2 linked regions of the Thermopolyspora flexuosa genome follow. The main gene of each other region encodes a partner of the protein of the gene in region 2 in a complex. Links are inferred from orthologs where the notes say so. Each region holds a gene or a part of one and is shown on either strand. Other genes may lie near its edges. The genes, in order: tig and rpsG.

Region 1 (14,156 bases), 3.2 Mb from region 2 along the record:
CCAAGGCATAAGGGGCATGATGACTTGACGTCATCCCCACCTTCCTCCGAGTTGACCCCGGCAGTCTCCCATGAGTCCCCACCACCCAAAAGGGCGTGCTGGCAACATGGGACGAGGGTTGCGCTCGTTGCGGGACTTAACCCAACATCTCACGACACGAGCTGACGACAGCCATGCACCACCTGTCACCCAGCCCCGAAGGGAGCGCCCATCTCTGGACGTTTCCGGGTGATGTCAAGCCTTGGTAAGGTTCTTCGCGTTGCGTCGAATTAAGCAACATGCTCCGCCGCTTGTGCGGGCCCCCGTCAATTCCTTTGAGTTTTAGCCTTGCGGCCGTACTCCCCAGGCGGGGCGCTTAATGCGTTAGCTACGGCACGGAGCCCGTGGAAGAACCCCACACCTAGCGCCCAACGTTTACGGCGTGGACTACCAGGGTATCTAATCCTGTTCGCTCCCCACGCTTTCGCTCCTCAGCGTCAGGACAGGCCCAGCAAGCCGCCTTCGCCACCGGTGTTCCTCCTGATATCTGCGCATTTCACCGCTACACCAGGAATTCCACTTGCCCCTGCCTGCCTCTAGCCGGCCCGTATCCACCGCAGACCCACGGTTAAGCCGCGGGCTTTCACGGCAGACGCGACCAGCCGCCTACGAGCTCTTTACGCCCAATAATTCCGGACAACGCTCGCGCCCTACGTATTACCGCGGCTGCTGGCACGTAGTTAGCCGGCGCTTCTTCCGCAGGTACACGTCACCTTCGTCCCTGCCGAAAGAGGTTTACAACCCGAAGGCCTTCATCCCCCACGCGGCGTCGCTGCGTCAGGCTTCCGCCCATTGCGCAATATTCCCCACTGCTGCCTCCCGTAGGAGTCTGGGCCGTGTCTCAGTCCCAGTGTGGCCGGTCGCCCTCTCAGGCCGGCTACCCGTCGTCGCCTTGGTAGGCCGTTACCCCACCAACAAGCTGATAGGCCGCGAGCCCATCCCCGACCGGAAACCCCAAACGAGGCACCTTTCCACCCACCCCCATGCGGGAGCAGGTCGTATCCGGTATTAGACCCGGTTTCCCAGGCTTATCCCAGAGTCGAGGGCAGGTTGCTCACGTGTTACTCACCCGTTCGCCGCTCGAGTACCCCCGAAGGGGCCTTTCCGCTCGACTTGCATGTGTTAAGCACGCCGCCAGCGTTCGTCCTGAGCCAGGATCAAACTCTCCATGAGATGCCTCAAAACCCTTGAGACACCCCCCACGAAGAGGGACATCCCAGCAAAACCATCACCCAGACACACCTCTCAGCAAAGCCCGAGGCCTTGCCGAGCAGCGCCTGGCATGACGGGGTAAAGCTCATGCACTGGCTTTTGACACACTGTTGAGTTCTCAAGGAACGGACGCGTACACCAGGCCACCGGAACCCACGTCCCGGCACCCGGCGCGTACCTCGTCGGTTCAATCTTACCAGACCTGTCCAGCCCAGGCGAACCCCCCCTGAATCGGGGTAAACCCCCCAGACCGTACCGATCCGGTAGGTCTCGCCCTCCTGCGAGGGCTCCCCCACGTTACCGCCACCGCGAGCATCTGGCGAATCGGGCGAACCCGATGCCAAGTCCTGCGCTGGAGTCACGGGGAGTCTGCAACCGGCCCACGGTCTCCGAGGGGACCGCGAAGCCCTGAAACCCTTGTGGCGTCGGGGCTTCCGCCGCGCTGCGAACACATACTTTAGCAGCCCTGGAGCGGGGCGATGCACGGTTCCGGCAACCGTTCCTTCATTCCCGCTCCTGGAAAGCTTCAAACATCACGGCGGGGCCGGATGTACCGGCCCCGCCGTAGGAACTCTCGCGGATGCTCGCCGGGGTCGCGACCCGTACCCGCGTCAGCCGGCCGGAAGCGCGGCCAGCTGGGCCTCGAGGCGGGCGATGTCCGCCTCGGCCTGGGCGGCCCGGGCGCGGACCTTGGCGATCACGTTCTCCGGGGCCTTCGCCAGGAACTGCTCGTTGCCGAGCTTCGCCGCGGCCTGCTGGGCCTCCTTACGTGCGGCGGCGAGGTCCTTCTCCAGCCGGCGGCGCTCCGCGGCGACGTCGATCGCCCCCGCGGTGTCGATCTCGACCGTCGCCGAGCCGACCACGAGACGGGCCGTGGCGGAGAACGAGTCCGTCGGCTCGTCCAGCCGCAGCAGGGTACGGATCGCCTTCTCGTGCACGGCCAGGCGCGTACCCGTCAGGTCGAGCCGCGACGCGACCCGCTGACCGGGCTTGAGCCCCTGGTCGGAGCGGAACCGGCGCACCTCGGTGACGAGGTGGCGGAACTCGGCGAGCTCGGCGTCGGCCTCCGGGTCCTCCTGCAGCCCCTTGGTCGTCGGCCACGGGGCGATCGTGATCGACGGCTTACCGGTGAGCGCCCGCCACAGCTCCTCGGTCACGAACGGCACGAGCGGGTGCAGCAGCCGCAGCAGGTTGTCGAACACGTAGCCCAGCACGAGGCGCGTGCGCTCGGCGCGCTCCCCGCCCTCCGCGATCTGGATCTTGGCGATCTCGACGTACCAGTCGCAGACCTCGTCCCACGCGAAGTGGTAGAGCGCGTCGCAGAGCTTGGCGAACTCGTAGTCCTCGTACGCCTCGTCGACCGCGGTGATCACCGAGCGGAGCCGGCCGAGGATCCAGCGGTCGGCCGCGGTGAGGTCCGCGAACGCGGGCGGCTCGTCCGGGACCGTGGCGCCGTTGATCAGCGCGAAGCGCGTCGCGTTCCAGATCTTGTTGCAGAAGTTGCGGGAGCCGGCGGCCCAGTCCTCGCTGATCGCGACGTCGGCGCCCGGGTTCGCGCCGCGCAGCAGCGTGAACCGGGTCGCGTCCGCGCCGTAGCGCTCGATCCAGTCCAGCGGGTCCACGACGTTGCCGAACGACTTGGACATCTTCTTGCCGAACTGGTCGCGCACCATGCCGTGCAGCGCCACCTCGCGGAACGGCGGCTTGCCGTCCATCGCGTACAGCCCGAACATCATCATCCGGGCGACCCAGAAGAACAGGATGTCGTACCCGGTGACCAGGACGGTCGTCGGGTAGAAGCGCTCCAGGTCCGTCGTGGTGTCCGGCCAGCCGAGCGTGGAGAACGGCCACAGGCCCGAGGAGAACCAGGTGTCGAGGACGTCCGGGTCCTGCTCGTAGCCGGGCGGCGGCTCCTCGTCCGGGCCGACGCAGACCACCTCGCCGTTCGGGCCGTACCAGACCGGGATGCGGTGGCCCCACCAGAGCTGGCGGGAGATGCACCAGTCGTGCATGTTGTCCACCCAGTCGAAGTAGCGCTTGGCCATCTCCGGCGGGTGGATGCGGGTACGGCCGTCGCGGACCGCGTCACCGGCGGCCTTCGCCAGCGGCTCGACCTTGACGAACCACTGCAGCGACAGCCGCGGCTCCACCACGGTCTTGCACCGCGAGCAGTGGCCGACCGCGTGGATGTACGGACGCTTCTCGGCGACGATGCGCCCCTGCTCACGCAGCGCGGCGACGACCGCGGCCCGGGCCGCGAAGCGGTCCAGGCCCTCGAACGGCCCCGGCGCCGTGACCACGCCGCGCTCGTCCATCATCGTGATGGACGGCAGCGAGTGCCGGCGGCCGATCTCGAAGTCGTTCGGGTCGTGGGCCGGGGTGACCTTCACCGCGCCGGTGCCGAACTCGGGGTCGACGTGCTCGTCGGCGACGATCGGGATACGCCGGCCGGTGAGCGGCAGCTCCACCTCGGTGCCGACCAGGTGGCGGTACCGCTCGTCCTCCGGGTGCACCGCCACGGCGGTGTCGCCGAGCATCGTCTCGGCCCGGGTGGTGGCGACCACGATGGAGGCGTCGCCGTCCCCGTACCGGATCGAGACGAGCTCGCCCTCGTCGTCGCTGTGCTCGACCTCGATGTCGGAGAGCGCGGTGAGACAGCGCGGGCACCAGTTGATGATGCGCTCGGCGCGGTAGATCAGCCCGTCGTCGAAGAGCCGCTTGAAGATCGTCTGGACCGCCCGGGAGAGGCCGGGGTCCATGGTGAACCGCTCACGGCTCCAGTCGACGGAGTCGCCGAGCTTGCGCATCTGGCTGAGGATGCGCCCGCCGTACTCCTCCTTCCACTGCCACACCCGCCGTACGAACTCCTCGCGCCCCAGGTCGTGGCGGGTCAGGCCCTCCTTGGCGAGCTCGCGCTCGACGACGTTCTGGGTGGCGATGCCGGCGTGGTCGGTGCCCGGAAGCCACAGCGTCTCGAAGCCGCGCATGCGGGCACGCCTGATCAACGCGTCCTGGATCGAGTGATCGAGGGCATGCCCGACGTGCAGCGAGCCCGTGACGTTGGGCGGCGGCAGGACGATGCAGTACGGCTCCCGCCCGCTCGCCGGGTCGGCGCGGAAGTAGCCCTCGGCTACCCAGCGCTCGTAGCTCCGGGTCTCCACTTCAGCGGGCGCGTACTGGGTGGGCAGGTCAGGCTTGGTCACGGTCCTCAATTCTAGGGATGTCGGGGTCGGCTCCTGTACACGATGCGAAATCGGGACGCAACGCCACGGGTATCGCGCATCGCTCTTATCCGTGGCCGTCTCCTCCCGTTGCAAAGCACGGTCCCCTCCCTGTCCGCCGGCGCGGTCGTCCAGGGAGGGGACCGTGGATACGTCGATGGAGTACCGCGGGAGCGAGCGCTCAGGCGCTCTTCTCCCGTGGGGTGCGCGGTTGCTTGACGTTGATCTGATCACGAGGCACCAGGGTCGGGTTGACGTGTTCCAGCACGGCCTCTCGGGTGATGACGACGCGCGCGACGTCATCCCGGCTGGGTACCTCGTACATCACCGAGAGCAGGACCTCCTCCATGATCGCCCGCAGCCCTCGGGCGCCCGTGCCGCGCAGGATCGCCTGGTCGGCGATCGCCTCCAGCGCGTCCGGGGTGAACTCCAGCTCCACGTTGTCCAGCTCGAACAGCCGCCGGTACTGCTTGACCAGCGCGTTCTTCGGCTCGGTGAGGATCGCGATGAGCGCGTCGCGGTCCAGGTTGTGGACGCTGGTGATCACCGGCAGGCGGCCGATGAACTCGGGGATCATGCCGTACTTGAGCAGGTCCTCCGGCATGACCTCGGCGAAGATGTCGGAGCTGTCCAGCTCCTTCTTGGACGGGATGACCGCGTTGAAGCCGATGCCCTTCTTGCCGATCCGGGCCTCGATGATCTTCTCCAGGCCGGCGAAGGCGCCACCGCAGATGAACAACACGTTGGTCGTGTCGATCTGGATGAACTCCTGGTGGGGGTGCTTGCGGCCGCCCTGCGGCGGGACGGACGCGGTCGTCCCCTCGAGGATCTTCAGCAGCGCCTGCTGAACGCCTTCGCCCGACACGTCGCGGGTGATCGACGGGTTCTCGCTCTTGCGGGCGATCTTGTCGACCTCGTCGATGTAGATGATGCCGGTCTCGGCCTTCTTCACGTCGTAGTCGGCGGCCTGGATCAGCTTCAGCAGGATGTTCTCAACGTCCTCGCCGACGTACCCCGCCTCGGTGAGCGCGGTCGCGTCGGCGATCGCGAACGGGACGTTGAGCATCTTGGCCAGCGTCTGGGCGAGCAGGGTCTTCCCCGAGCCGGTGGGTCCCAGGAGCAGGATGTTGGACTTGGCCAGTTCCACGCCGTCGTCCCTGGCGCGGTCACCCGACTGCACCCGCTTGTAGTGGTTGTAGACCGCCACGGACAGGGCCTTCTTGGCCTTCTCCTGCCCGATGACGTAGGAGTCGAGGAACTCGTAGATCTCCCGTGGCTTCGGCAGGTTGTCCCACTTCAGCTCGGAGGACTCGGAGAGCTCCTCCTCGATGATCTCGTTGCAGAGATCGATGCACTCATCGCAGATGTAGACGCCGGGTCCGGCGATGAGCTTCTTGACCTGCTTCTGGCTCTTACCGCAGAACGAGCATTTCAGCAGGTCTCCCCCGTCGCCGATGCGTGCCACCCCAGATACTCCTTTGCGTGGAACCGCGTCGCGTCCGCGATCCGTACTCTGCGGACCCGGTCCGGAAAGGTCATCCCGCTCAAGTCTCGACGTTACCGTCTCCGGGGCCCTGAGTGAGCCCTCTATCGGCGAGTCGCACCAGAACGTGCCGTTTTGGGCATCGTTCCGGTGCTCTCGACCATCTTAGGAAGCGATCGCGGCCGGACGCTTCTTCCTGCTCGGAATGATGTCGTCGATCAGGCCGTATTCCTTGGCCTCTTCGGCGGTGAGGATCTTGTCACGCTCGACGTCCTTGCGCACCTGGGCGATCGGGCGCCCGGTGTGCTTGGCGATGATCTCCTCCATCAGGGTCCGCATCCGGAGGATCTCACGCGCCTGGATCTCGATGTCACTTCCCTGACCACCACCCTCGGTCGACGGCTGGTGGATGAGCATCCGGGCGTTCGGCAGCGCGAAGCGCTTGCCGGGGGTACCGCCGGCGAGAAGGATCGCGGCCGCCGAGGCCGCCTGCCCCAGGCAGATCGTCTGGATGTCGGGCCGGACGTACTGCATGGTGTCGTAGATCGCGGTCATCGCGGTGAACGAACCGCCCGGCGAGTTGATGTACATGCTGATGTCGCGGTCGGGGTCGAGCGACTCCAGCGTGAGCAACTGCGCCATGACGTCGTTCGCCGACGCGTCGTCGATCTGAACCCCTAGGAAGATGATGCGGTCCTCGAACAGCTTGTTGTAGGGGTTCATCTCCTTCACGCCGTACGTCGTGCGTTCGACGAATGAAGGGATGATGTAGCGGCCGTTGATGTCCCCAGGCCTGATCAGGTCACTCACCTCTTACCCCCTCAGGAGACGGCGCCCTGCGAGGGCACCTGCCGAGCACTCCGCACGACGTGGTCGATGAAGCCGTAAGCCTTGGCCTCCTCGGCCGTGAACCAGCGGTCGCGGTCCGAGTCGCGCTCGATCTGCTCGACCGTCTGGCCCGTGTGGGCGGCGATGCGCTCCGCCAGCGTCTTCTTCACGTACAGCATCTGCTCGGCCTGAATCGCGACGTCGGCCGCGGTACCGCCGATGCCACCGGAGGGCTGGTGCATCATGATCCGGGCGTGCGGGAGGGCGTAGCGCTTGCCCTTCGCGCCCGCGCACAGCAGGAACTGGCCCATCGAGGCGGCCAGCCCCATGGCGACCGTGCACACGTCGTTCGGCACGTACTCCATCATGTCGTAGATGGCCATGCCGGCCGTGACCGAACCACCCGGGGAGTTGATGTAGAGCCAGATGTCCCGCTCCGGGTCGTCGGCGGCGAGGAGCAGCAGCTCGGCGCAGATGCGGTTCGCGGTGGCGTCGTCGACCTGGCTGCCCAGGACGATGATGCGCTCCTCGAGCAGTCGCCGGTACAGCTGGTCTTCCAGCCGGAATACGCCGTTCTCACGGAATCTCGACTCCGGCCCCGATCCGAAGGGCGAATAGAAGGTCGGCGGGCTGGTCACAGCGTCACCTTCCGATGCGTCGTTATCGATTGGCTTTCATTGGACCTTAACGCGCCCGGCCGACCGGTCAGGCCTCCATCACGCGGTGTTCGCTGAAGGCGCAGGTGCCCTCCCGGCGCGGAACCCCGCCGCACCGGAGGCACGGCGGGGTTCCCGACGCATCCGCGACGTTTCCGGCGGTTCGGGCGCCTGGCGCCGGGCCCGCATCCGCCCACCGGCGGCCGTCGCCCGGCCGGCCGGCTCGTGCTCGCGGGCCGTGCCGTACCCCTGTGCCGCTTCCTTCACGGCCCCGGCGTACCCGGGCCCGGAAACGGCCGTACCGGCTGCGGGGAGCGGGATCCCGAGCCGGTACGGGAGGTCACGGCGGCGCCGCGGCGCGGCGGGGCTACTTGTCGGACTGCTCCGACTCCTCGCCGCCCTCGGCCTCATCCTCGGCCTGCGCGGCCTCGGGGGCGAGCTCGGCGTAGATCGCCTTCAGGTCGACCTCGTTGCCGTTCTCGTCGACGACCTTCGCCGCGTCGCCCAGGATCGTCTTGGCCTTGTCCCGGACGATCTCCACCATCGCCATGTTGATCTGGTCGTTCTCGGCGAGGTGCTTGGCGAGCGTGTTCGGCGCGACCCCGAGCTCCATGGCGCGGCGCACCACGAAGTTGGTGAGCTCCTGCTCCGAGACGCCGAGCTCCTCCTGCTTGACGATCTTGTCGAGGATGAAGCTGGCCTTGATCGCCTTCTTCGCGCTCTCCTCGATCTCCTTGAGGCGCTCCTCCTCGGTGGTCTGGTAGAGGCGGAAGAACGCGTCACGGCTCAGGCCGCTCTGCGCGATCTGGTGGTCGAGGTTGTGCTTGCGCATCTCGATCTCGGCCTGGACCGCGCTCTCCGGCAGCGGGATGTCGATCTTGTCCATCACCGCTTCGAGGGCCTTCTCCCGGGCCTGGTTGATCTGGTCGATCAGCTTGTTGCGCCGCACCTGGCCCCGGATGCTCTCGCGGAGCTCCTCGAGCGTGTCGAACTCGCTGGTGAGCTGGGCGAACTCGTCGTTCAGCTCGGGGAGGACCTTCTCCTTGACGCTCTTGACCTTGATCTTCACCTGCGCCTCCTGGTCGGCGTGCTCGCCGCCGACCAGCCGGGTGGTGAAGACCTTCTCGTCCCCGGCCGCCATGCCGAGCAGGTTGTCGTCGAGGCCCTGCAGGATCGACCCGGCGCCGACCTCGTAGGAGACGTCGCTCGCCGCCTGCTCCTCAAGCTCCACGCCGTCGATCGAGGCCGACAGGTCCATCACCACGAAGTCGCGGTTCTGGGCCGGCCGGTCCACGCCGGTGAGGGTGGCGAACCGCTCCCGCAGCGCGTTGAGCTGGGCGTCGATGTCCTCGTCGGTGACCTCGGCCGAGGGGACGGTCACCTCGATCCCCTCGTAGTCGGGCAGGTCGAAGGCCGGGCGGACGTCCACCTCGGCGGTGAACTCCACCTGCTTGCCGTCCTCGAGCTTGGTGACCTCGATCTCCGGCCGGCTCACCGGGAAGACGTCGGTCTCGTCGACGGCCTTGCCGTACAACTTGGGAAGAGCGTCGTTGAGGGTCTCCTCAAGCACCACCGCGCGGCCGAACCGCTGCTCGATGATTCGAGCGGGAACCTTGCCCGGCCGGAAGCCGGGCACGCGCACCTGCTGCGCGACCTTCTTGTACGCCGCCTTCAGGCTCGGCTCGAGCTCCTCGAACGGCACCTCGACGGTGAGCTTCACCCGAGTCGGGCTGAGCTCCTCGACAGCGGTCTTCACGGATGTCTCCTAGATCAAGCCTTGAATGATCGTGGGCGCGTCGGTGCCGTGCATCTCGATCGAATCCGCCATCCCGGGCATGATCGACTGTGGCGGGTGTCCAGCGCCGCTCGCAAGTCTAGGGCAGACGGGCACCCGCGGCGTCATCGACCACGTGATCCCTCCCGTCATCGCCCTTCCCGGCACCGGTCGCGGGTGCCGAGTGTGACCCGACCGTTTCGCAGCGCGACGTTCGCATCGCACACGTCACCCCGTTGCCAAGCCGCTCTTTGCCCGGTTCGCGGCGGCGGCCGCACGGCCTTAAGCGAGTTAGATCTCTCGCATAATCTTTTCGAGTAACGCGACCGTTTCATCCGGGGTGGTGCTCACGGCGCAGAGCCGCTCCATCACCTCGCTGTACCGGTCGACGTCTTCCCGTTTGTCCAGATAAAGGGCGCTGGCGAGCTGCTCGACGTACACGATGTCGGGCAGGTCCGGGTCGGCGAAGCGCAGGATGCTGAAGGCACCGCCCTCCGCGCTGTGCCCGCCGAAGCTGAACGGCATCACCTGGATCGTGATGTTCGGCTGGCGCATCAGGTCGATGAGGTGCCCGAGCTGGGCGCGCATCACGTCGGTGCCGCCGATCGGGCGCCGCAGCGCCGCCTCGTCGATCACCGCCCAGAAGAACGGCCCGTTCGGGCGGTCGAGCACCTGCTGGCGCTGCAGCCGCAGCTCCACCCGGCGCTCGATCTCCTCGGGGGTGATGCCGGCCGCCCCCGCCGTGATCACGGCACGGGCGTACTCCTTCGTCTGGAGCAGACCGGGAATGAACTGGACCTCGTAGGTGCGGATGCGGGAGGCCGCCTCCTCGAGCCCGACGTAGGCCTGGAACCACGAGGGCAGCAGGTCGTTGAAGCGGTGCCACCAGCCCGGCTCGTTGGCCTTCTCCGCGAGTTCCATCACCGCCGCCCTCTGTTCCTCGTCCTCGACGCCGTAGAGGGTGAGCAGGTCGGCGACGTCGCGCGGCTTGAAGCTGACCCGGCCGAGCTCCATCCGGCTGATCTTGGACTCGGAGCCGCGGATCCGGCGGCCCGCCTCCTCTCGGGTGAGCCCTTTCTCCTCACGGAGCCGACGCAACTGGGAACCCAGCAGGATGCGAAGCGCCGTGGGGCCGGATCCCGGCTGGATCTGTGTCACGGTGCCTCCCTCTCCGCTCGGTCCAGCCAACCACTACTCGGTCCAGCCAACACAGTCTCACCACTTCTCGCTTCGCTGACAAGGTCTCATGTGGATGTCGGTTTTCCAACTTTTTCTAGCGCATGCCCTCCGCCGTCCCAATGGAGCCCGGAAGCCGTAACGGAGGAATGGCCTTACGCCCGATTCGCACCGTTCTTCCATCTATGTCGCCCATCTCCGCCATCGTTCATCCGCACCCCGCGCGAACGACCGGACCCACCACGGAAACCCGACGAAACGGGCGATACGGGCGCGGTGCAGGGTGTCATCCGTAACTTGCGCATGCACATGTCAGTTGCACGTGCATTTGGGTCTTGCAGGCGCAAGGATCGTGACCGATGATGGGCTAGCGCGCAATTTGACCCATTGGTGTACGGCCTATCCGGGCGGCGAGGGACCTCGGTCCACGACAACGGCGGGAGGTATCGGAAGGATGGCGGAAGATCCGGGGTCCACCGCGCAATGCCTGGACGTGACCCTCGAGATCGGCTTCGACCGCCTGCTCGCCGAGCCGCACCCCGGCACCACCACCTGCGCGCTGCGCCCACGCGCCGAGTCGGTCGCGATCGCGCGGGACGTCACCCGCACCACGCTCACCCGATGGGGGCTCGGCGCGCTCTGTGACGACGCCGCGCTCGTCGTCTCCGAGCTGGTCACCAACGCGGTGCGCCACCTGCCCCATCCCCGGGCGTACGGCGAGCGCCCGATCACGCTGCTGCTCGTGCGCCGGGTGCCGCACCTGGTCATCGCGGTGGCGGACCCGAGCGACGGCGTGCCCACGCCGAAGGAGCCCGACTTCGTCGCCGAGCACGGCCGCGGCCTGCACATCGTGGAGGCCTACAGCGACCGATGGGGATGGAGCCCGCTCGCCCGGGGCGGAAAGGCCGTTTGGGCCCTGTTCCACTGCGCCCCGTAGGCGGCGGATCCGGACGACTGGTCGGGGCGGCGGGATTTGAACCCACGACCCCCTGCTCCCAAAGCAGGTGCGCTACCAAACTGCGCCACGCCCCGTCGTTCAGGACGTATACAATCTCAATGTCGGGTACGCTAACGCCCTGACGACCGGAAGAAGTCTAGACCAGACGACGACCGGTTCGTGCGGACGTAGCTCAATGGTAGAGCCCCAGTCTTCCAAACTGGCAGCGCGGGTTCGATTCCCGTCGTCCGCTCACAGACGCGAAGGGCCGGGTCAGCCCAACGGGCGACCCGGCCCTTCCGCATGTCCGGGGTCGTTCCGGTGATCACGCCAGGCGCGTCCGGCCGGCGTCCCCGCACCCTTCCCTCCCGGCCGCGCACCCCCGGGGAACGATCTAGGGATCTTTGGACAGAGCCCGGCGTAAGCGATCAATCACGCAGGGTAGGTTCACCGGCGGCATTTCAGTCGAACACGCCAAGAAAGGACGCGCAAGTGGAGCAGCAGCAGGCCCAGCAGATCGAACAGCAGCTCCGGCAGAACTGGCAGCAGATCCGCTACCGGATCCTCGACATGTTCGCCGAGGTCAGCCCCGCCGACCTCGACTTCGCCCGCAACGTCAACGACCTGGTGGAGCGGATCGCCGACAAGTCCCGCCACAGCGAGCGGTACGTCGAGACCCGCCTGATGGAGCTGGTCGGCGTCGGCGGGATGCCGCAGGGCCAGTCGCAGGGCACGCCGTTCGGCGCCCAGCAGGGCCGTACCTTCGCCAGCGGCCAGTGAGCCCGCGAGGCACCGGACACCGACCGGCCTCGCGCACCGTCGGCGGTCAGTGCGACAGCATGGACCGGTAGTCCAGCAGATCGTCGATGAGGCTGCTGACCGACGCGTCGCGTGGCAGACGCCGCAGCTCGGCGAGCATCGCGTCGACCTCCTCGAGGGTTGGCCGGCCATCGACCGATTCGACGAGAGCCAGTAGGGTGCTCATCTCTCCTCCTGCGTGTTTCGTCATTGAAACATACCTTTTGGGCGCTTCGTCCGTATTGTGAGCTGGTTACCGCTTTGTAACTGCCGCAGCGGAGCGACCGCCCGCCGGTCGCGGCCGGAACCGACCTCGCGGAGGGCCGGGCTCCACTGACCGCAGGGCCGGGGGCCTCCCCGCACGGAGGCCTCCGGCCCGTCCGCCGCCACGGGCCGAGGCCGCCCGCGGTACGGGCGCGCGCCCGCGGCCTCGCGGACATCTCCCCCTTTTCCCGGCATTGCCCCCATAGTGGGACATCCACCGCTCCAGACTCATTCGGCTTCCATCCGGGACACACTCCCCCACACCCGCCCCACCCAGCACCCCGGATCGCAAACCTCTCGTCACGCTGGGCGAACGCTCAGGCTAAGTTGTTCTGCGTCGACAGCGGGCCGGCGCCGTACGCCCGGCCCGGAAGCAAGCCGGAGAACGCCTGTGAGCAAGCCCACCAAGATCGTGCTCGACGAGTCGCGCATCCCGCGCAACTGGTACAACGTGCTCGCCGACCTGCCGAGCCCGCCCCCGCCGCCGCTGCACCCCGGCACCCTGCAGCCGGTGGGCCCGGACGACCTCGCGCCGCTGTTCCCCATGCCGCTGATCGAGCAGGAGGTCAGCACCGAGCGGTTCATCCCCATCCCCGAGGAGGTCCTCGACGTCTACCGCCTGTGGCGGCCGACCCCGCTGATCCGCGCCCGCAGGCTGGAGCGCGCGCTCGGCACGCCCGCGCGCATCTACTACAAGTACGAGGGCACCTCGCCCGCGGGATCGCACAAGCCGAACACCGCGGTGCCGCAGGCCTTCTACAACGCGCAGCAGGGCATCCGGCGGCTCACCACCGAGACCGGCGCGGGGCAGTGGGGCTCGGCGCTCTCGTTCGCCTGTGCCCAGTACGGCCTCGACTGCGAGGTCTGGATGGTGCGCGCCTCGTACGACCAGAAGCCCTACCGCAAGCTGCTCATGCAGGTGTGGGGCGCGACCGTGCACGCCAGCCCGTCCCCGGTGACCGAGGCGGGCCGCAAGGTGCTCGCCGACGACCCCGACTCCCCCGGCTCGCTCGGCATCGCGATCAGCGAGGCCGTGGAGGTGGCCGCGCAGCACGAGGACACCCGGTACGCCCTCGGCTCGGTGCTCAACCACGTGCTGCTCCACCAGACCGTGATCGGCGAGGAGGCGCTGGAGCAGCTCGCCGCGGTCGGCGAGACCCCGGACCTGATCGTGGGCTGCACCGGCGGCGGGTCGAACTTCGGCGGCCTCGCCTTCCCGTTCCTGCGGGAGAAGCTCGTCGGCCGGATGAACCCCGAGATCCGGGCGGTGGAGCCGGCCGCCTGCCCGTCGTTCACCAAGGGCGTCTACGCCTACGACTACGGGGACACCGCCGGGCTCACCCCGCTGATGAAGATGCACACGCTCGGCCACGACTTCGTGCCCGACCCGATCCACGCGGGCGGCCTGCGCTACCACGGCATGTCTCCGCTGCTGTCGCACATGTACGAGCTCGGCCTGTTCACCGCGGTGGCCCGGACGCAGACCGAGTGCTTCGAGGCCGGTGTCCGGTTCGCCCGCGCCGAGGGCATCGTGCCCGCGCCGGAGCCCACGCACGCCCTCGCCGAGACCATCGCCGAGGCGCTGCGGTGCAAGGAGACCGGGGAGGAGAAGGTGATCGTGACCGCGCTGTGCGGGCACGGGCACTTCGACCTCGCCGCCTACGACCGCTACCTGTCCGGCGCGATGGAGGACTTCGAGCTGCCGCAGGAGCGCATCGAGGCCGCCCTCGCCCACCTGCCCAAGGTCTGACCCAAGGTCTGAGCGGTA
Region 2 (14,020 bases):
GGTACCGGGAGCGGCCGGACGCAGCAGCACGACGCCGGCCGCGTCCTCGCCCTGCACCGTGTGCGGGATCGTGCCCTGGATGCGCGGCACCCGGAAGAAGTGCTTCTTGGCCTCCTCGACGCCCTTGGCGATCGCCGCGGGCACCTCCTTGGCCTTGCCGTAGCCGACGCCGACCATGCCGTTGCCGTCGCCGACCACGACCAGGGCGGTGAAGCTGAAGCGCCGACCACCCTTGACGACCTTGGCCACTCGGTTGATCTTGACTACGCGCTCGATGTACGAGACGCCCTTGTCTGCGGCACCACCGCGGCGATCTTCGCGACGGTCCCGCCGCTCACCACCGCCGGCACCGCGCCGCGGAGCTGCAGCCATCAGTGGTTCCTCTTCTCGTTCTCGGTACGGGTGGGCACCATGTCAGAACTCCAGCCCACCCTCACGGGCACTGTCGGCCAGGGCGGCGATGCGCCCGGCGTAGCGGTAGCCGCCACGGTCGAAGACGACCTTCTGGATGCCGCGGGCCTTGGCCCGCTCGGCGAGCAGGGCGCCGACCTTCCTGGCCTTGTCGGTCTTGGTACCTTCCGCGTCCCGCAGGCTCGGGTCGAGCGTGGAGACGCTGAGCAGGGTGTGGCCGACGGTGTCGTCGATGACCTGCACCCACATGTGGCGCGTGGTCCGGTTGACGACGACCCGCGGCCGCTCGGCAGTACCCATGACCTTCTTGCGGACACGCCGGTGGCGACGCAGACGCGCGACGGTACGCGGGGCGGTGCGCTTCCTGACCTTGCCGTACGTGAAGGCCATGACTACTTACCAGCCTTTCCGACCTTGCGGCGGATGGCCTCGCCCAGGTACCGCACGCCCTTGCCCTTGTACGGGTCGGGCTTGCGGAGCTTACGGATGTTGGCGGCCACCTCACCGACCTTCTGCTTGTCGATGCCGTCCACGTGGAACAGCGTGGGCTTCTCGACGCGGAAGGTGATGCCCTCGGGGGCGTTCACGATCACCGGGTGGCTGTAGCCCAGCGAGAACTCGAGCTGCTGCGGGCCCTTCGCCTGGACGCGGTAGCCGACGCCGTGGATCTCCAGCGTCTTGGTGTAGCCCTCGGTCACCCCGGTCACCATGTTGGCGATCAGGGTGCGGGACAGGCCGTGCAGCGCACGGACCTTCTTCTCGTCACTGGGCCGCGTGACCCGGATCATCCCGTCGTCGTCACGGGTGACCTTGATCGGCTCGGCGACCGTGTGGGTCAGCGTGCCCTTGGGGCCCTTGACCGTGACCTGCTGGCCGTCGATCGTGACGTCCACGCCGCTGGGTACGGGGATGGGCTGCCGTCCGACTCGCGACATGCTGTGCCTCCTCCCCTCGTCACCACACGTAGGCGAGGACTTCCCCGCCCACTCCACGCTTCTTGGCCTGCTTGTCGGTCATCAGGCCGGCGGACGTCGAGATGATCGCGACGCCCAGGCCGCCCAGGACCCGCGGCAGGTTGTCCTTCTTCGCATAGACCCGCAGGCCGGGCTTGGAGACCCGCCGCAGGCCCGAGATGGCCCGCTCACGGCTGGGGCCGTACTTCAGCTCCACCACGAGGTTCCGGCCGACCTTGCCGTCCTCGACGGACCAGCTCTGAATGTAGCCCTCCTGCTGGAGGATCTCGGCGATGTGCGCCTTGATCTTCGAGTACGGCATGGTCACGGTGTCGTGGTATGCCGCATTCGCGTTACGCAGACGCGTCAGCATGTCTGCGATCGGGTCGGTCATCGTCATGGCCGCTGGCCTTCCTCACCGCGGTTTCCCTCTTGCAGGACCTGCGGTGTCCAGGCGGACGTCACCGGGGCCGGCGTGGGGTGGTCGCCTCCCATCGCCTGCTCCGGCCACGTCCTGGGTGTACAACTCCTCGGGACGCCGAGCGTCGGGCTCGGCCTACCAGCTCGACTTGGTGATACCGGGCAGCTCGCCGCGGTGCGCCATCTCGCGGAAGCAGATCCGGCACAGGCCGAACTTGCGGAACACGGCGCGCGGCCGCCCGCAGCGCGTGCACCGGGTGTAGGCACGGACCTTGAACTTGGGCTTCCGCGCCGCCTTGGCGATCAGCGCTTTCTTCGCCATGATCGTCTCTCCTCTTCTACGCTTCCTTGAAGGGGAAGCCGAGGTGCTTCAGCAGCGCCCGGCCCAGCTCGTCGTTCGGCGCCGACGTCACGACCGTGATGTCCATGCCCCGCGGCCGGTCCACGCGGTCCTGGTCGACCTCGTGGAACATCACCTGCTCGGTGAGACCGAAGGTGTAGTTCCCGTGGCCGTCGAACTGGTTCGGCGACAGGCCGCGGAAGTCACGGATCCGGGGCAGCGCGAGCGTCAGCAGCCGGTCGAGGAACTCCCACATGCGGTCGCCGCGCAGCGTGACGTGCGCGCCGATCGGCATGCCCTCACGGAGCTTGAACTGCGCGATCGAGCGGCGCGCCCGGGCGATCGCCGGCTTCTGGCCGGTGATCGCGGCCAGGTCGCGGATCGCGCCCTCGATGAGCTTGGAGTCCCGGGCCGCCTCGCCGATCCCCATGTTGACCTTGACCTTGGTCACCGTGGGGACCTGCATGATGTTGCGGATGCCGAACTCCTCGCGCAGCTTCGGCGCGATCTCGTTACGGTAGCGGTGCTTGAGGCGAGGCCCGTCGTAGGCGACCTCGGTTACGGTGGCGGTCATCAGCTGTCCTCACCCGATTCGTCGGCCTCGCTCTTCGAGGTCTTCTTCGCGGGCTTGTCGTCGTCCTTCTTCGGCGGCTCTTCCTTGAGCTTCTTGACGTTGCTCACGTGGATGGGGGCCTCCATGCGGCGCACGCCGCCCTGGCCGGCGCGGGGACCCTGGTGGGTCACCTTCGAGTGCTTGGTGATCATGTTGACGCCCTCGACCACCACGCGCTGCTCCCGCGGGTAGGCGGCGATGATGCGGCCCTTCGCCCCCTTGTCCTTGCCGGCGATGACCTGGACGTAGTCACCCTTCTTCACGTGCAGCTTCGGCGGCACTCAGATCACCTCCGGGGCGAGCGAGATGATGCGCATGAACTTCTTCTCGCGCAGCTCCCGGCCGACCGGGCCGAAGATACGCGTGCCACGCGGATCGCCGCTGTCCTTGATCAGGACGGCGGCGTTCTCGTCAAAGCGGATGTAGGAGCCGTCGGGGCGGCGGCGCTCCTTGGTGGTGCGCACCACGACAGCCTTGACCACGTCACCCTTCTTGACACCGGCGCCGGGAAGGGCGTCCTTCACCGTCGCGACGATGACGTCGCCGATACCCGCGTAGCGCCGACCCGAGCCGCCGAGCACGCGGATGCACAGAATCTCCTTGGCACCCGTGTTGTCGGCGACCTTGAGTCGCGACTCCTGCTGGATCACGTCAACTCCCGTGTGTCACGCCGGTTCTCATCTCTGAGCCTGGCGGAACCAACTTTGTCTGATCCCCCGTGATAAAGGGGGTGGCGGGGCCTTGCGGCCCCGCACCGGTCACTTGGCCTTCTCGAGAATCTCGACCACGCGCCACCGCTTGGTGGCCGACAGCGGCCGGGTCTCCATCAGGAGCACGCGGTCGCCGACGCTGCAGGCGTTGTTCTCGTCGTGGGCCTTGTACTTCTTGGTACGGCGGATGACCTTGCCGTACAGCGGGTGCTTGACGCGGTCCTCGACGGAGACCACAACGGTCTTGTCCATCTTGTCGCTGACCACGAGGCCCTCACGGGTCTTGCGGTAGTTCCGCGTCTTGCCCGCCTGCTGCGCAGCCTCGCTCACTCGCTCTCCTCCTTCTCGATCTTGATGATCCCGAGCTCGCGCTCGCGCATCACGGTGTAGATTCGAGCGATCTCGCGCCGGACTTGGCGCAGCCTGGCGGTGTTCTCGAGCTGCCCGGTCGCCGACTGGAAGCGGAGGTTGAAGAGCTCCTCCTTGGCCTCCTTCAGCTTCTGGACCAGCTCGTCGTGCTCCAGCGGCCGCAGTTCTTCCGCGGTCAGGCCCTTAGCCATCAGGCTTCACCCACTTCCCGCTTCACAAAGCGGCACTTCATCGGGAGCTTGTGCATGGCGCGACGCAGCGCCTCGCGGGCCACCGGCTCGGCGACGCCCGCGAGCTCGAACATCACGCGCCCCGGCTTGACGTTCGCGACCCACCACTCCGGCGAGCCCTTACCGGAACCCATACGGGTCTCGGCCGGCTTCTTGGTGAGCGGGCGGTCCGGGAAGATGTTGATCCAGACCTTTCCGCCACGGCGGATGTGCCGGGTCATGGCGATACGGGCGGCCTCGATCTGCCGGTTGGTGACGTAGGCCTGCTCGAGCGCCTGGATGCCGTACTCGCCGAAGTGCACCTTGGTGCCGCCCTTGGCCATGCCGCTGCGCTTCGGCCGGTGCTGCTTACGGTGCTTGACCTTGCGCGGGATCAGCATGTCAGCTTGCCTCCCCTTGCTGTGCGGCCTGCGCGGCCTCGGCGGCGGCGGCCTGGGCGGCCGCCTCGGACTTGGCCTGGCGCTCGCCACGGCTCCGGCGCGGACGCTCGCGGCGCGGGCGGTCGCGACGGTCGTCGCGGCGCTGCCCGGCGCGGGCGCCGGCCGCCGCGGCCTCACGCTCGGCCCGGCTCGTCGGGGCGTCGCCCTTGTAGATCCACACCTTCACGCCGATCCGGCCGAAGGTGGTGCGGGCCTCGTAGAAGCCGTAGTCGATGTCGGCGCGCAGCGTGTGCAGCGGCACGCGGCCCTCGCGGTAGAACTCCGAGCGCGACATCTCGGCGCCGCCGAGACGGCCCGAGCACTGCACCCGGATACCCTTCGCGCCGCTCTTCATCGCGGACTGCATCGCCTTCCGCATCGCGCGGCGGAACGAGACGCGGCTCGACAGCTGCTCGGCCACCCCCTGGGCGACGAGCTGCGCGTCGATCTCGGGGTTCTTCACCTCGAGGATGTTGAGCTGGACCTGCTTCTTGGTCAGCTTCTCGAGGTCGCTACGGATACGGTCCGCCTCGGCGCCCCGACGCCCGATGACGATGCCAGGCCGCGCGGTGTGGATGTCCACCTGCACACGGTCGGTGGTGCGCTCGATCTCGACCTTGGAGATCCCGGCCCGCTCCATGCCGCGCTGCAGCATGCGGCGGATGGCGACGTCCTCGGCCACGTAGGCCTTGTACAGCTTGTCGGCGTACCACCGGCTCTTGTGGTCGGTGGTGATACCGAGGCGGAACCCGTGCGGGTTGACTTTCTGCCCCACTAGCGGGTCCTTCCCTTCGGCTTGCCACGGCCCGCGTTGGCCTCGGGCCGGGACTCGACGACAACGGTGATGTGGCTCGTCCGCTTGTTGATCCGGAAGGCGCGGCCCTGCGCGCGGGCGCGGTACCGCTTCAGCGTCGGGCCCTCGTCGACCCACGCGCGGCTGACGACCAGCGTGTCGCGGTCGAGCTTGAAGTTGTGCTCGGCGTTCGCCATCGCGCTCGCCAGCACCTTGTACACGGTCTCGCTGGCCCGCTGGGGAGCGAACCGCAGCACGGCCTGCGCCTCCGAGGCGGGCAGCCCGCGAATCAGGTCCACCACGCGGCGGGCCTTCCGGGGCGTGACGCGGACGAACCGCGCCGTGGCCCTCGCTTCCATCGCAATCTCCTCGCTACCTGGCGGTTACCGTCGGCTGCGCCGTTCTTCCTTGACGTGGCTGCGGAACGTCCGCGTGGGCGCGAACTCTCCGAGCTTGTGGCCGATCATCTGCTCGGTGATGAACACCGGGACGTGCTTGCGGCCGTCGTGCACGGCGATCGTGTGGCCGATCATCTCCGGCACGATCATCGAGCGCCGCGACCACGTCTTGATGACGTTCTTGGTGCCCTTCTCGTTCTGCGCGATCACCTTCTTCATCAGGTGATCGTCCACGAAGGGGCCCTTCTTGAGGCTACGTGGCATCTCGGCTGCTCCTACCGCTTCTTCTTGGCCCGACGACGGATGATCAGCCGGTCACTGGGCTTCTTCGCCTTGCGGGTACGGCCCTCCGGCTTACCCTTCGGGTTCACCGGGTGGCGACCACCGGAGGTCTTGCCCTCACCACCACCGTGCGGGTGGTCGACCGGGTTCATCGCCACGCCACGGACGCTGGGGCGCTTGCCCTTCCAGCGCATACGGCCGGCCTTGCCCCAGTTGATGTTGGACTGCTCGGCGTTGCCGACCTGGCCCACCGTGGCCCGGCAGCGCACGTCGACCATGCGCACCTCGCCGGACGGCATACGCAGCGTGGCGTACATGCCCTCCTTGGCGAGCAGCTGGATCTGCGCGCCGGCCGAACGCCCGAGCTTGGCGCCACCGCCCGGCTTCAGCTCCACCGCGTGCACGAACGTACCGGTGGGGATGTTGCGCAGCGGCAGGCAGTTGCCCGGCTTGATGTCGGCGCCGGGGCCGTTCTCGATCCGGTCGCCCTGCTTGATCCCCGCCGGGGCGAGGATGTAGCGCTTCTCGCCGTCCGCGTAGTGCAGCAGCGCGATACGGGAGGTGCGGTTCGGGTCGTACTCGATGTGCGCGACCTTCGCCGGGATCCCGTCCTTGTCGTTCCTGCGGAAGTCGATGATGCGGTACGCACGCTTGTGGCCGCCGCCCTGGTGGCGCGCGGTCACGCGACCGTGCGCGTTCCGCCCGCCCTTACTGTGCAGGGGGCGGAGCAGCGACTTCTCCGGCCGGCTGCGGGTGATCTCGGCGAAGTCCGAGACGCTCGCCCCACGACGACCGGGCGTCGTCGGCTTGTATTTACGGATGCCCATCTTTTTCGTTCATCCCTGTTCGTGTTCGGTTACGACGCCTCTGGAACCCTGTGGAGGGCTGCACTGCGTCGCGGCGAGGGAGGGCGCCGGGGTCCGGTGGCGGATCGGCGCTCCCCTGCGGGGTCGGTCGCCCGCCCGCCTCAGCCGACCGGGCCGAAGATGTCGATCCGGTCGCCCTCGGCGAGGCTGACGATCGCGCGCTTGGTGTCCGGGCGCTTGCCCTCACCGCGCCGGGTGCGCTTGCGCTTGCCCTTGCGGTTGATGGTGTTCACGCCCGTCACCTTGACGCCGAAGATCTTCTCAACGGCGATCTTGACCTGCGTCTTGTTCGCGTCCGGGTGGACCAGGAACGTGTACTTGTTGTACTCGTCGATCAGGCCGTAGCTCTTCTCGGAGATGACCGGCTTGATGATGATGTCGCGCGGGTCGGCGATCTTCTCCATTACTCGTTGTCCTTCCCGCTCTTGCTCAGCCGGGCCACGACCTTGTCATAGGCCGCCCGGGTGAAGACCACGTCCTCGTTGCACAGCACGTCGTAGGTGTTGAGCTGGCCGGCGTCCAGCAGGTGCACCTCCGGCACGTTGCGCAGGCTCAGCCAGGTGGTGCGGTCGCCCTCGTCCACCACGACCAGCACGGTCTTGGCCTGCGTGATGCGGCGCAGCGCGGCCAGGGCCTCCTTGGTCTTGGGGGTGTCACCGGAGATCAGCTCGGTCACCACGTGCACGCGGCCGGCCTTGGCCCGGTCCGACAGCGCGCCGCGTAGCGCGGCGGCCTTCATCTTCTTCGGGGTCCGCTGGGAGTAGTCCCGCGGCACGGGGCCGTGGACGGTGCCACCACCGGTGAACTGGGGAGCCCGGGTCGAACCCTGGCGGGCCCGGCCGGTGCCCTTCTGGCGGTACGGCTTCTTGCCACCACCGGAGACCTCGCCCCGGGTCTTGGTCTTGTGCGTACCCTGCCGGCTCGCCGCGAGCTGCGCGACCACGACCTGGTGGATCAGCGGGACGTTCACCTTGGCGGCGAAGATGCTGTCCGGCAGCTCCACCGTGCCGGTCGTGGCGCCGCTGGCGTCCCGGACGTCGATCGTCGTCGTCACTTGGCCACGGCTCCCTTCTTGACAGCGGTGCGGATGAGGACGAGGCCCCCGTTCGGGCCGGGGACGGCGCCCTTGACGAGGATGAGCCCCTTCTCCGCGTCGACCGCCTGCACCTTCAGGTTCTGCACGGTGGTGCGGGCGTTGCCCATGCGGCCCGCCATGCGCAGACCCTTGAAGACGCGGCCGGGGGTGGCGCACGCGCCGATGGAACCGGGCGAACGGTGCTTGCGCTGGGTACCGTGCGAGGCGCCCAGACCGCCGAAGCCGTGCCGCTTCATGACGCCGGCGAAGCCCTTACCCTTGCTCCGGCCGGTCACGTCGACGTACTGACCGGGCTCGAAGATGTCGACCCGGATCTCCTGGCCGATCTGGTACTCGGCGGCGTCGTCGGTGCGGATCTCCGCGAAGTAGCGACGCGGAGTGATGTTGTGCTTGCGCAGGTAGTCACCGAGCGGCTTGTTCACCTTGCGCGGATCCACCTGCCCATAGCCGAGCTGGATGGCCGAGTAACCGTCCCGCTCGGGAGTGCGGACGCGGGTCACCACGCACGGACCGGCCTCGACGACGGTGACCGGGACGACCCGGTTGTTCTCGTCGAAGACCTGGGTCATGCCGAGCTTCTTGCCCAGGACGCCCTTGATCTGCTTAGCCATGTCAGTGCGTTCCCTCAGAGCTTGATCGAGATGTCGACGCCCGCAGGCAGGTCGAGCCGCATGAGCGAGTCGACCGTCTTCGGCGTCGGGTCGATGATGTCAATCAGCCGCTTGTGCGTGCGCATCTCGAAGTGCTCGCGGCTGTCCTTGTACTTGTGCGGCGAGCGGATGACGCAATACACGTTCTTCTCGGTCGGCAGCGGCACCGGGCCCGCGACCTTCGCTCCGGTCCGCGTCACCGTCTCAACGATCTTCTTGGCCGAGCTGTCGATGACCTCGTGGTCATAGGCCTTAAGCCGGATGCGGATCTTCTGTCCCGCCATAGTGGCCTCGGTGTCCTTCGCTGTCGTCCTGTAGAAGCTTCACGCGGTCTGATTGCCGCCGTTGTTGTGAGTCGTCCTGCGGGCGGTGCCCCATGGCGCACGATCCTGAGCGCCGCGGCGAGCCCGGCTCGGCCGTCTCCCATGGTTAGGCGGTCGGCCCCGGGTTGGGGCCGACCGCCGCCCCGCGGTCGAACTACTTGATGATCTTGGTTACGTTGCCGGCGCCGACGGTACGGCCACCCTCACGGATCGCGAACTTGAGGCCCTCCTCCATCGCGACCGGCTGGATGAGCTCGACACGCATCGTGGTGTTGTCGCCGGGCATGACCATCTCGACGCCCTCGGGCAGGTGAACCACACCGGTGACGTCGGTGGTCCGGAAGTAGAACTGCGGCCGGTAGTTGTTGAAGAACGGCGTGTGCCGGCCACCCTCGTCCTTGGCGAGGACGTAGACCTGCGCCTCGAACTCGGTGTGCGGGGTGGTCGTGCCCGGCTTGATGACACACTGGCCGCGCTCGACCTCCTCGCGCTTCACGCCACGGAGCAGCAGACCGACGTTGTCGCCGGCGCGGCCCTCGTCGAGGAGCTTGCGGAACATCTCGACGCCGGTGACGGTCGTCGTGAGGCTCTTCTCCTTGATACCGACGATCTCGACCGTGTCGTTCACCTTGACGGTGCCGCGCTCGATACGGCCGGTGACCACGGTACCGCGACCGGTGATCGAGAAGACGTCCTCGATCGGCATGAGGAACGGCTTGTCGATGTCACGGGTCGGCTCCGGCACGTGCTCGTCGACCGCGTTCATGAGCTCGATGATCGAGTCGGCCCACTTCGGGTCGCCCTCGAGAGCCTTGAGCGCGGAGACGCGGATGACCGGGACCTCGTCGCCCGGGAACTCCTGGGCGCTGAGGAGCTCGCGGACCTCGAGCTCGACCAGCTCGAGGATCTCCTCGTCGTCGACCATGTCGGCCTTGTTGAGCGCGACGACGATGTACGGCACGCCGACCTGGCGGGCCAGGAGCACGTGCTCCTTGGTCTGCGGCATCGGGCCGTCGGTCGCGGCGACCACGAGGATGGCGCCGTCCATCTGGGCCGCACCGGTGATCATGTTCTTCACGTAGTCGGCGTGACCCGGGCAGTCGACGTGCGCGTAGTGCCGCTTCTCGGTCTGGTACTCGACGTGCGAGATGGAGATGGTGATACCGCGGGCCTTCTCCTCAGGCGCCTTGTCGATCTTGTCGAACGGGGTCGCCTCGTTCAGCTCCGGGTAACGGTCGTGGAGCACCTTGGTGATCGCCGCGGTCAGAGTGGTCTTGCCGTGGTCGATGTGCCCAATGGTGCCGATGTTCACGTGCGGCTTGGTCCGCTCGAACTTGGCCTTGGCCACTGGATCTGTCTCCTTAGAGATTTCTGACTGGACTTGCGCTGTTACTCCGGCCCGGACGGTTACTCGCCGCGGGCCTTCGCGACGATCTCCTTGGCGATGCCCTCCGGCACCTCCGCGTAGGAGTCGAACTGCATGCTGTAGACCGCCCGGCCCTGGGTCCTGCTGCGCAGGTCACCCACATACCCGAACATCTCTGACAGCGGGACCAAAGCGCGGATCACCTTCGCCCCTGCGCGGTCCTCCATGGCCTGGATCTGTCCCCGGCGGCCGTTGAGGTCGCCGATGACGTCGCCCATGTACTCCTCAGGGGTGGTGACCTCGACCGACATCACCGGCTCGAGCAGCACGGGCTCCGCCTTGCGGGCGGCCTCCTTGAAGGCCATGGAACCCGCGATCTTGAAGGCCATCTCCGAGGAGTCGACCTCGTGGTAGGCGCCGTCCTGCAGGGTCACCTTCACGCCGACCATCGGGTAGCCGGCGAGCACGCCGAACTCGGCGGCCTCCTGGGCGCCCGCGTCCACCGAGGGGATGAACTCGCGCGGGATGCGCCCACCGGTGATGTTGTTCTGGAACTCGTAGCCGTCGTTGCCCTCGCCCAGCGGCTCGAGGTCGATGACCACCTTCGCGTACTGACCGGCACCACCGGTCTGCTTCTTGAAGGTGCACTCGACACCCTCGACCTTGCGGCGGATGGTCTCCCGGTAGGCGACCTGGGGGCGGCCGACGTTCGCCTCGACCTTGAACTCGCGGCGCATGCGGTCGATGATGATCTCGAGGTGGAGCTCGCCCATACCCCAGATCACCGTCTGACCGGTCTCCTCGTCGCGGCGGACCTGGAAGGACGGGTCCTCCTCGGCGAGGCGCTGGATCGCGGTCGACAGCTTCTCCTGGTCGCCCTTGGTCTTCGGCTCGATCGCGACGTTGATGACCGGGGCGGGGAACGTCATCGACTCCAGAACCACCGGGTTGTTGATGTCGCAGAGCGTGTCACCCGTGGTGGTGTCCTTCAGGCCCATCACGGCGACGATCTGCCCGGCGGACGCCGACTGGCGCTCCTCGCGCTTGTTGGCGTGCATCTGGAAGATCTTGCCGATGCGCTCCTTCTTGCCCTTGACCGAGTTGTACACCTGCATGCCGTTCTCGAGCTTGCCCGAGTAGATCCGGATGTAGGTGAGGCGGCCAAGGTGCTGGTCGCTCATGATCTTGAAGGCGAGGGCGGCGAACGGCTCCGCGGGGTCGGAGTGCCGCTCGATCTCCTCGTCCTCGTTGCCGACCGCGTGGCCCTTGATCGACGGGATGTCGGTCGGGGCCGGCAGGTAGTTGACGATCGCGTCGAGCAGCGGCTGCACACCCTTGTTCTTGAACGCGCTGCCGCACAGCACCGGCGTCACCTTGCCGGCGATGGTCGCGCGCCGGATCGCCGCGATGAGCTGCTCCTCGGTGGGCTCGGTGCCCTCGAGGTAGAGCTCCATGATCTCGTCGTCGTTCTCGGCGATCGTCTCGAGCAGCTTCTCCCGCCACTCGCGGGCGGCGTCGATGTGGTCGGCGTCGATCTCGATGACGTCGTACATCTCGCCCTTTACCGCCTCGGCCCGCCAGACCAGGGACTTCATCTTCACCAGGTCGATGACGCCCCGGAAGTCGGCCTCGACGCCGAGCGGCAGCTGGATCGGCAGCGGGGTGGCGTTCAGCCTGGACACGATCATGTCGACGCAGCGGTGGAACTCCGCGCCGACCCGGTCCATCTTGTTCACGAAGCAGATGCGGGGCACGCCGTACCGGTCGGCCTGACGCCAGACCGTCTCGGACTGGGGCTCCACACCGGCCACGGCGTCGAACACCGCGACGGCACCGTCGAGCACGCGAAGCGAGCGCTCCACCTCGATGGTGAAGTCGACGTGCCCGGGCGTGTCGATGATGTTGATGGTGTGGCCGAGCCAGGAGCAGGTGGTCGCGGCGGAGGTGATGGTGATACCACGCTCCTGCTCCTGCTCCATCCAGTCCATGGTGGCCGAGCCCTCATGGGTCTCACCGATCTTGTAGTTGATGCCGGTGTAGAACAGGATGCGCTCGGTCGTCGTGGTCTTGCCCGCGTCGATATGGGCCATGATCCCGATGTTGCGGACCTTGGCCAGGTCAGTTGCGGTCGTAGTGGCCACTTGTCGCGTCCTCGTCTCGTTGTTCTCACCCGGGCCGGCCAGGGGCTGCGTCCCCGCCATTCCGGCTTGCCGCTACCAGCGGTAGTGGGCGAAGGCCTTGTTGGACTCGGCCATCTTGTGGGTGTCCTCGCGCCGCTTCACGCTGGCGCCAAGGCCGTTGCTCGCGTCGAGCAGCTCGTTCATCAGCCGCTCGGTCATCGTCTTCTCCCGGCGCTGCCGGGCGTACTGCACGATCCAGCGCAGCGCCAGCGTGGTGCTGCGAGCGGCACGCACCTCGACCGGGACCTGGTAGGTGGCGCCACCGACGCGGCGGCTGCGCACCTCGAGGGTGGGCTTCACGTTGTCGAGGGCACGCTTCAGGGTGACGACCGGGTCGTTACCGGTCTTCTCCCGGCAGCCCTCGAGAGCGCCGTACACAATGCGCTGCGCGAGCGAGCGCTTGCCGTTCAGCAGCACCTTGTTGATGAGCGCGGTCACCAACGGCGAGCCGTACACCGGGTCCGCGACCAACTGACGGCGACCAGCGGGGCCTTTCCGCGGCATGTCAGCTCTTCTCCTTCTTCGCGCCGTAACGGCTGCGGGCCTGCTTGCGGTTGCGGACACCCTGGGTGTCCAGCGCACCGCGGATGATCTTGTAACGAACACCCGGCAGGTCCTTCACACGACCGCCGCGCACCAGCACGTTCGAGTGCTCCTGGAGGTTGTGACCGACCCCGGGGATGTAGGCCGTGACCTCGATACCGTTGGAGAGCCGCACGCGGGCCACCTTGCGCAGCGCCGAGTTCGGCTTCTTGGGGGTGGTGGTGTAGACGCGCGTGCAGACGCCGCGCCGCTGCGGGCTCCCCTTGAGCGCCGGGGTCTTGGTCTTACTGACCTTTGCCTGGCGGCCCTTGCGGACCAGCTGCTGAATCGTGGGCACCGCGTCTCCGTTCGTGCATTCGCCGGTAGTTCGTTCTTGTGCTTTCGCAGGTGCTGCCGGTGTCGTGACCTGCAGGTTTGTGGTCTCCCCCGACCCCCGCGGTCGGGCGTGTCGCGGCAGGTGCCGACACGCCGGAGCCGAGCCTGTCGAGCGGAGGAGGGACACACGGTGCTCGCCGGTCTCGTCAGACCGCGGCGAGCGCACGCATGCGAGCCCATGAACTCACGGGCACGAAGGAAAAGCCTACCCAGGGCTTCGCATCGCGTCAAAACGACGGTATCCAGAGGATCCCGCCGTACTGTGGTTCACCGCCGGTGTCCTTGGCCATGGGACGGACACCGGACGTTATGGGCTCGGATCAAGTGTAGCGGCACTCCGCCCGTCCCTCACGCATTCGCACGCAACCCCCCGGCGTACAAATGGCGACATCCGGATAACGAAACCCTGCCGTCGTCAAAACCCACGGAGATCGCGGCGCCCGCCGGCGGAGGGCCTCCGGGACGGGCCGCGGCGCACCCGCCCCGCCATGGCCGCGGCAAGGCCCCCTAATAGACCCCTAATAAATACGTATGAGAACCGGAACGCCCGGCCCTCGCGGGACCGGGCGTCCGGGTGGGGTCACCGAACCCTCTCGGGTTCGGGACGGGTCAGCGGTTGTACTGACCGAAGTCGTACTCCTCCAGCGGCACCGCCTCGCCGGTGCCCGAGCCGAAGGTGTAGT

The links.
Region 1: the proteins of rpsG (region 2) and tig are in contact, whole or in part, in a crystal structure (PDB 3GTY), measured with the Thermotoga maritima proteins. The link is inferred for Thermopolyspora flexuosa from one-to-one orthologs. Residues at the interface, in WP_004081843.1 of Thermotoga maritima: Lys34, Lys52, Lys55, Glu59, Arg62, Gln63, Glu66, Asn67, Lys69, Val71, Arg95, Ala109, Lys110, Lys111, Gly112, Arg113, Pro114, Glu117, Glu121, Ile124, Ala125, Tyr127, Asn128, Asn129, Thr130, Gly131, Lys135, Asp139, Arg142, Met143; in WP_004081061.1 of Thermotoga maritima: Glu122, Val124, Val129, Leu130, Tyr133, Glu188, Gly259, Ile262, Tyr263, Glu266, Ser270, Glu273, Gln274, Glu277, Arg308, Gln311, Ile312, Ser315, Tyr316, Glu325, Arg329, Arg336, Leu363, Phe366, Trp367, Arg373, Leu377, Arg381, Leu384, Glu387.

What each region holds. Positions count from the first base shown.
Region 1 is NZ_VFPQ01000001.1:1,258,362-1,272,517, reverse strand. Bases 7,002-9,969 are described here. They hold tig (trigger factor), read right to left. Parts: upstream 9,196-9,969; coding sequence 7,807-9,195; downstream 7,002-7,806. Other genes in these bases: FHX40_RS05585 (helix-turn-helix domain-containing protein), read right to left, coding at 9,505-9,969; FHX40_RS05595 (ClpP family protease), read right to left, coding at 7,002-7,421. In the rest of the region: FHX40_RS05610 (valine--tRNA ligase), read right to left, coding at 1,863-4,463; ATP-dependent Clp protease ATP-binding subunit ClpX, read right to left, coding at 4,654-5,937; FHX40_RS05600 (ATP-dependent Clp protease proteolytic subunit), read right to left, coding at 6,121-6,765; more of FHX40_RS05595, read right to left, coding at 6,777-7,001; more of FHX40_RS05585, read right to left, coding at 9,970-10,371; FHX40_RS05580 (ATP-binding protein), read left to right, coding at 10,844-11,326; FHX40_RS05565 (hypothetical protein), read left to right, coding at 11,819-12,106; FHX40_RS24975 (hypothetical protein), read right to left, coding at 12,153-12,311; FHX40_RS05560 (TrpB-like pyridoxal phosphate-dependent enzyme), read left to right, coding at 12,780-14,138. UniProt on the Bacillus subtilis protein: Involved in protein export. Acts as a chaperone by maintaining the newly synthesized protein in an open conformation. Functions as a peptidyl-prolyl cis-trans isomerase.
Region 2 is NZ_VFPQ01000001.1:4,435,749-4,449,768, forward strand. Bases 11,189-14,020 are described here. They hold rpsG (30S ribosomal protein S7), read right to left. Parts: upstream 12,924-14,020; coding sequence 12,453-12,923; downstream 11,189-12,452. Other genes in these bases: fusA (elongation factor G), read right to left, coding at 11,189-12,329; rpsL (30S ribosomal protein S12), read right to left, coding at 12,925-13,299; FHX40_RS18970 (DNA-directed RNA polymerase subunit beta'), read right to left, coding at 13,947-14,020. In the rest of the region: rpsE (30S ribosomal protein S5), read right to left, coding at 1-372; rplR (50S ribosomal protein L18), read right to left, coding at 415-801; rplF (50S ribosomal protein L6), read right to left, coding at 804-1,346; rpsH (30S ribosomal protein S8), read right to left, coding at 1,366-1,764; FHX40_RS18875 (type Z 30S ribosomal protein S14), read right to left, coding at 1,921-2,106; rplE (50S ribosomal protein L5), read right to left, coding at 2,123-2,698; rplX (50S ribosomal protein L24), read right to left, coding at 2,698-3,018; rplN (50S ribosomal protein L14), read right to left, coding at 3,019-3,387; rpsQ (30S ribosomal protein S17), read right to left, coding at 3,496-3,777; rpmC (50S ribosomal protein L29), read right to left, coding at 3,774-4,007; rplP (50S ribosomal protein L16), read right to left, coding at 4,007-4,426; rpsC (30S ribosomal protein S3), read right to left, coding at 4,428-5,240; rplV (50S ribosomal protein L22), read right to left, coding at 5,240-5,617; rpsS (30S ribosomal protein S19), read right to left, coding at 5,642-5,920; rplB (50S ribosomal protein L2), read right to left, coding at 5,932-6,765; rplW (50S ribosomal protein L23), read right to left, coding at 6,906-7,208; and 6 more genes.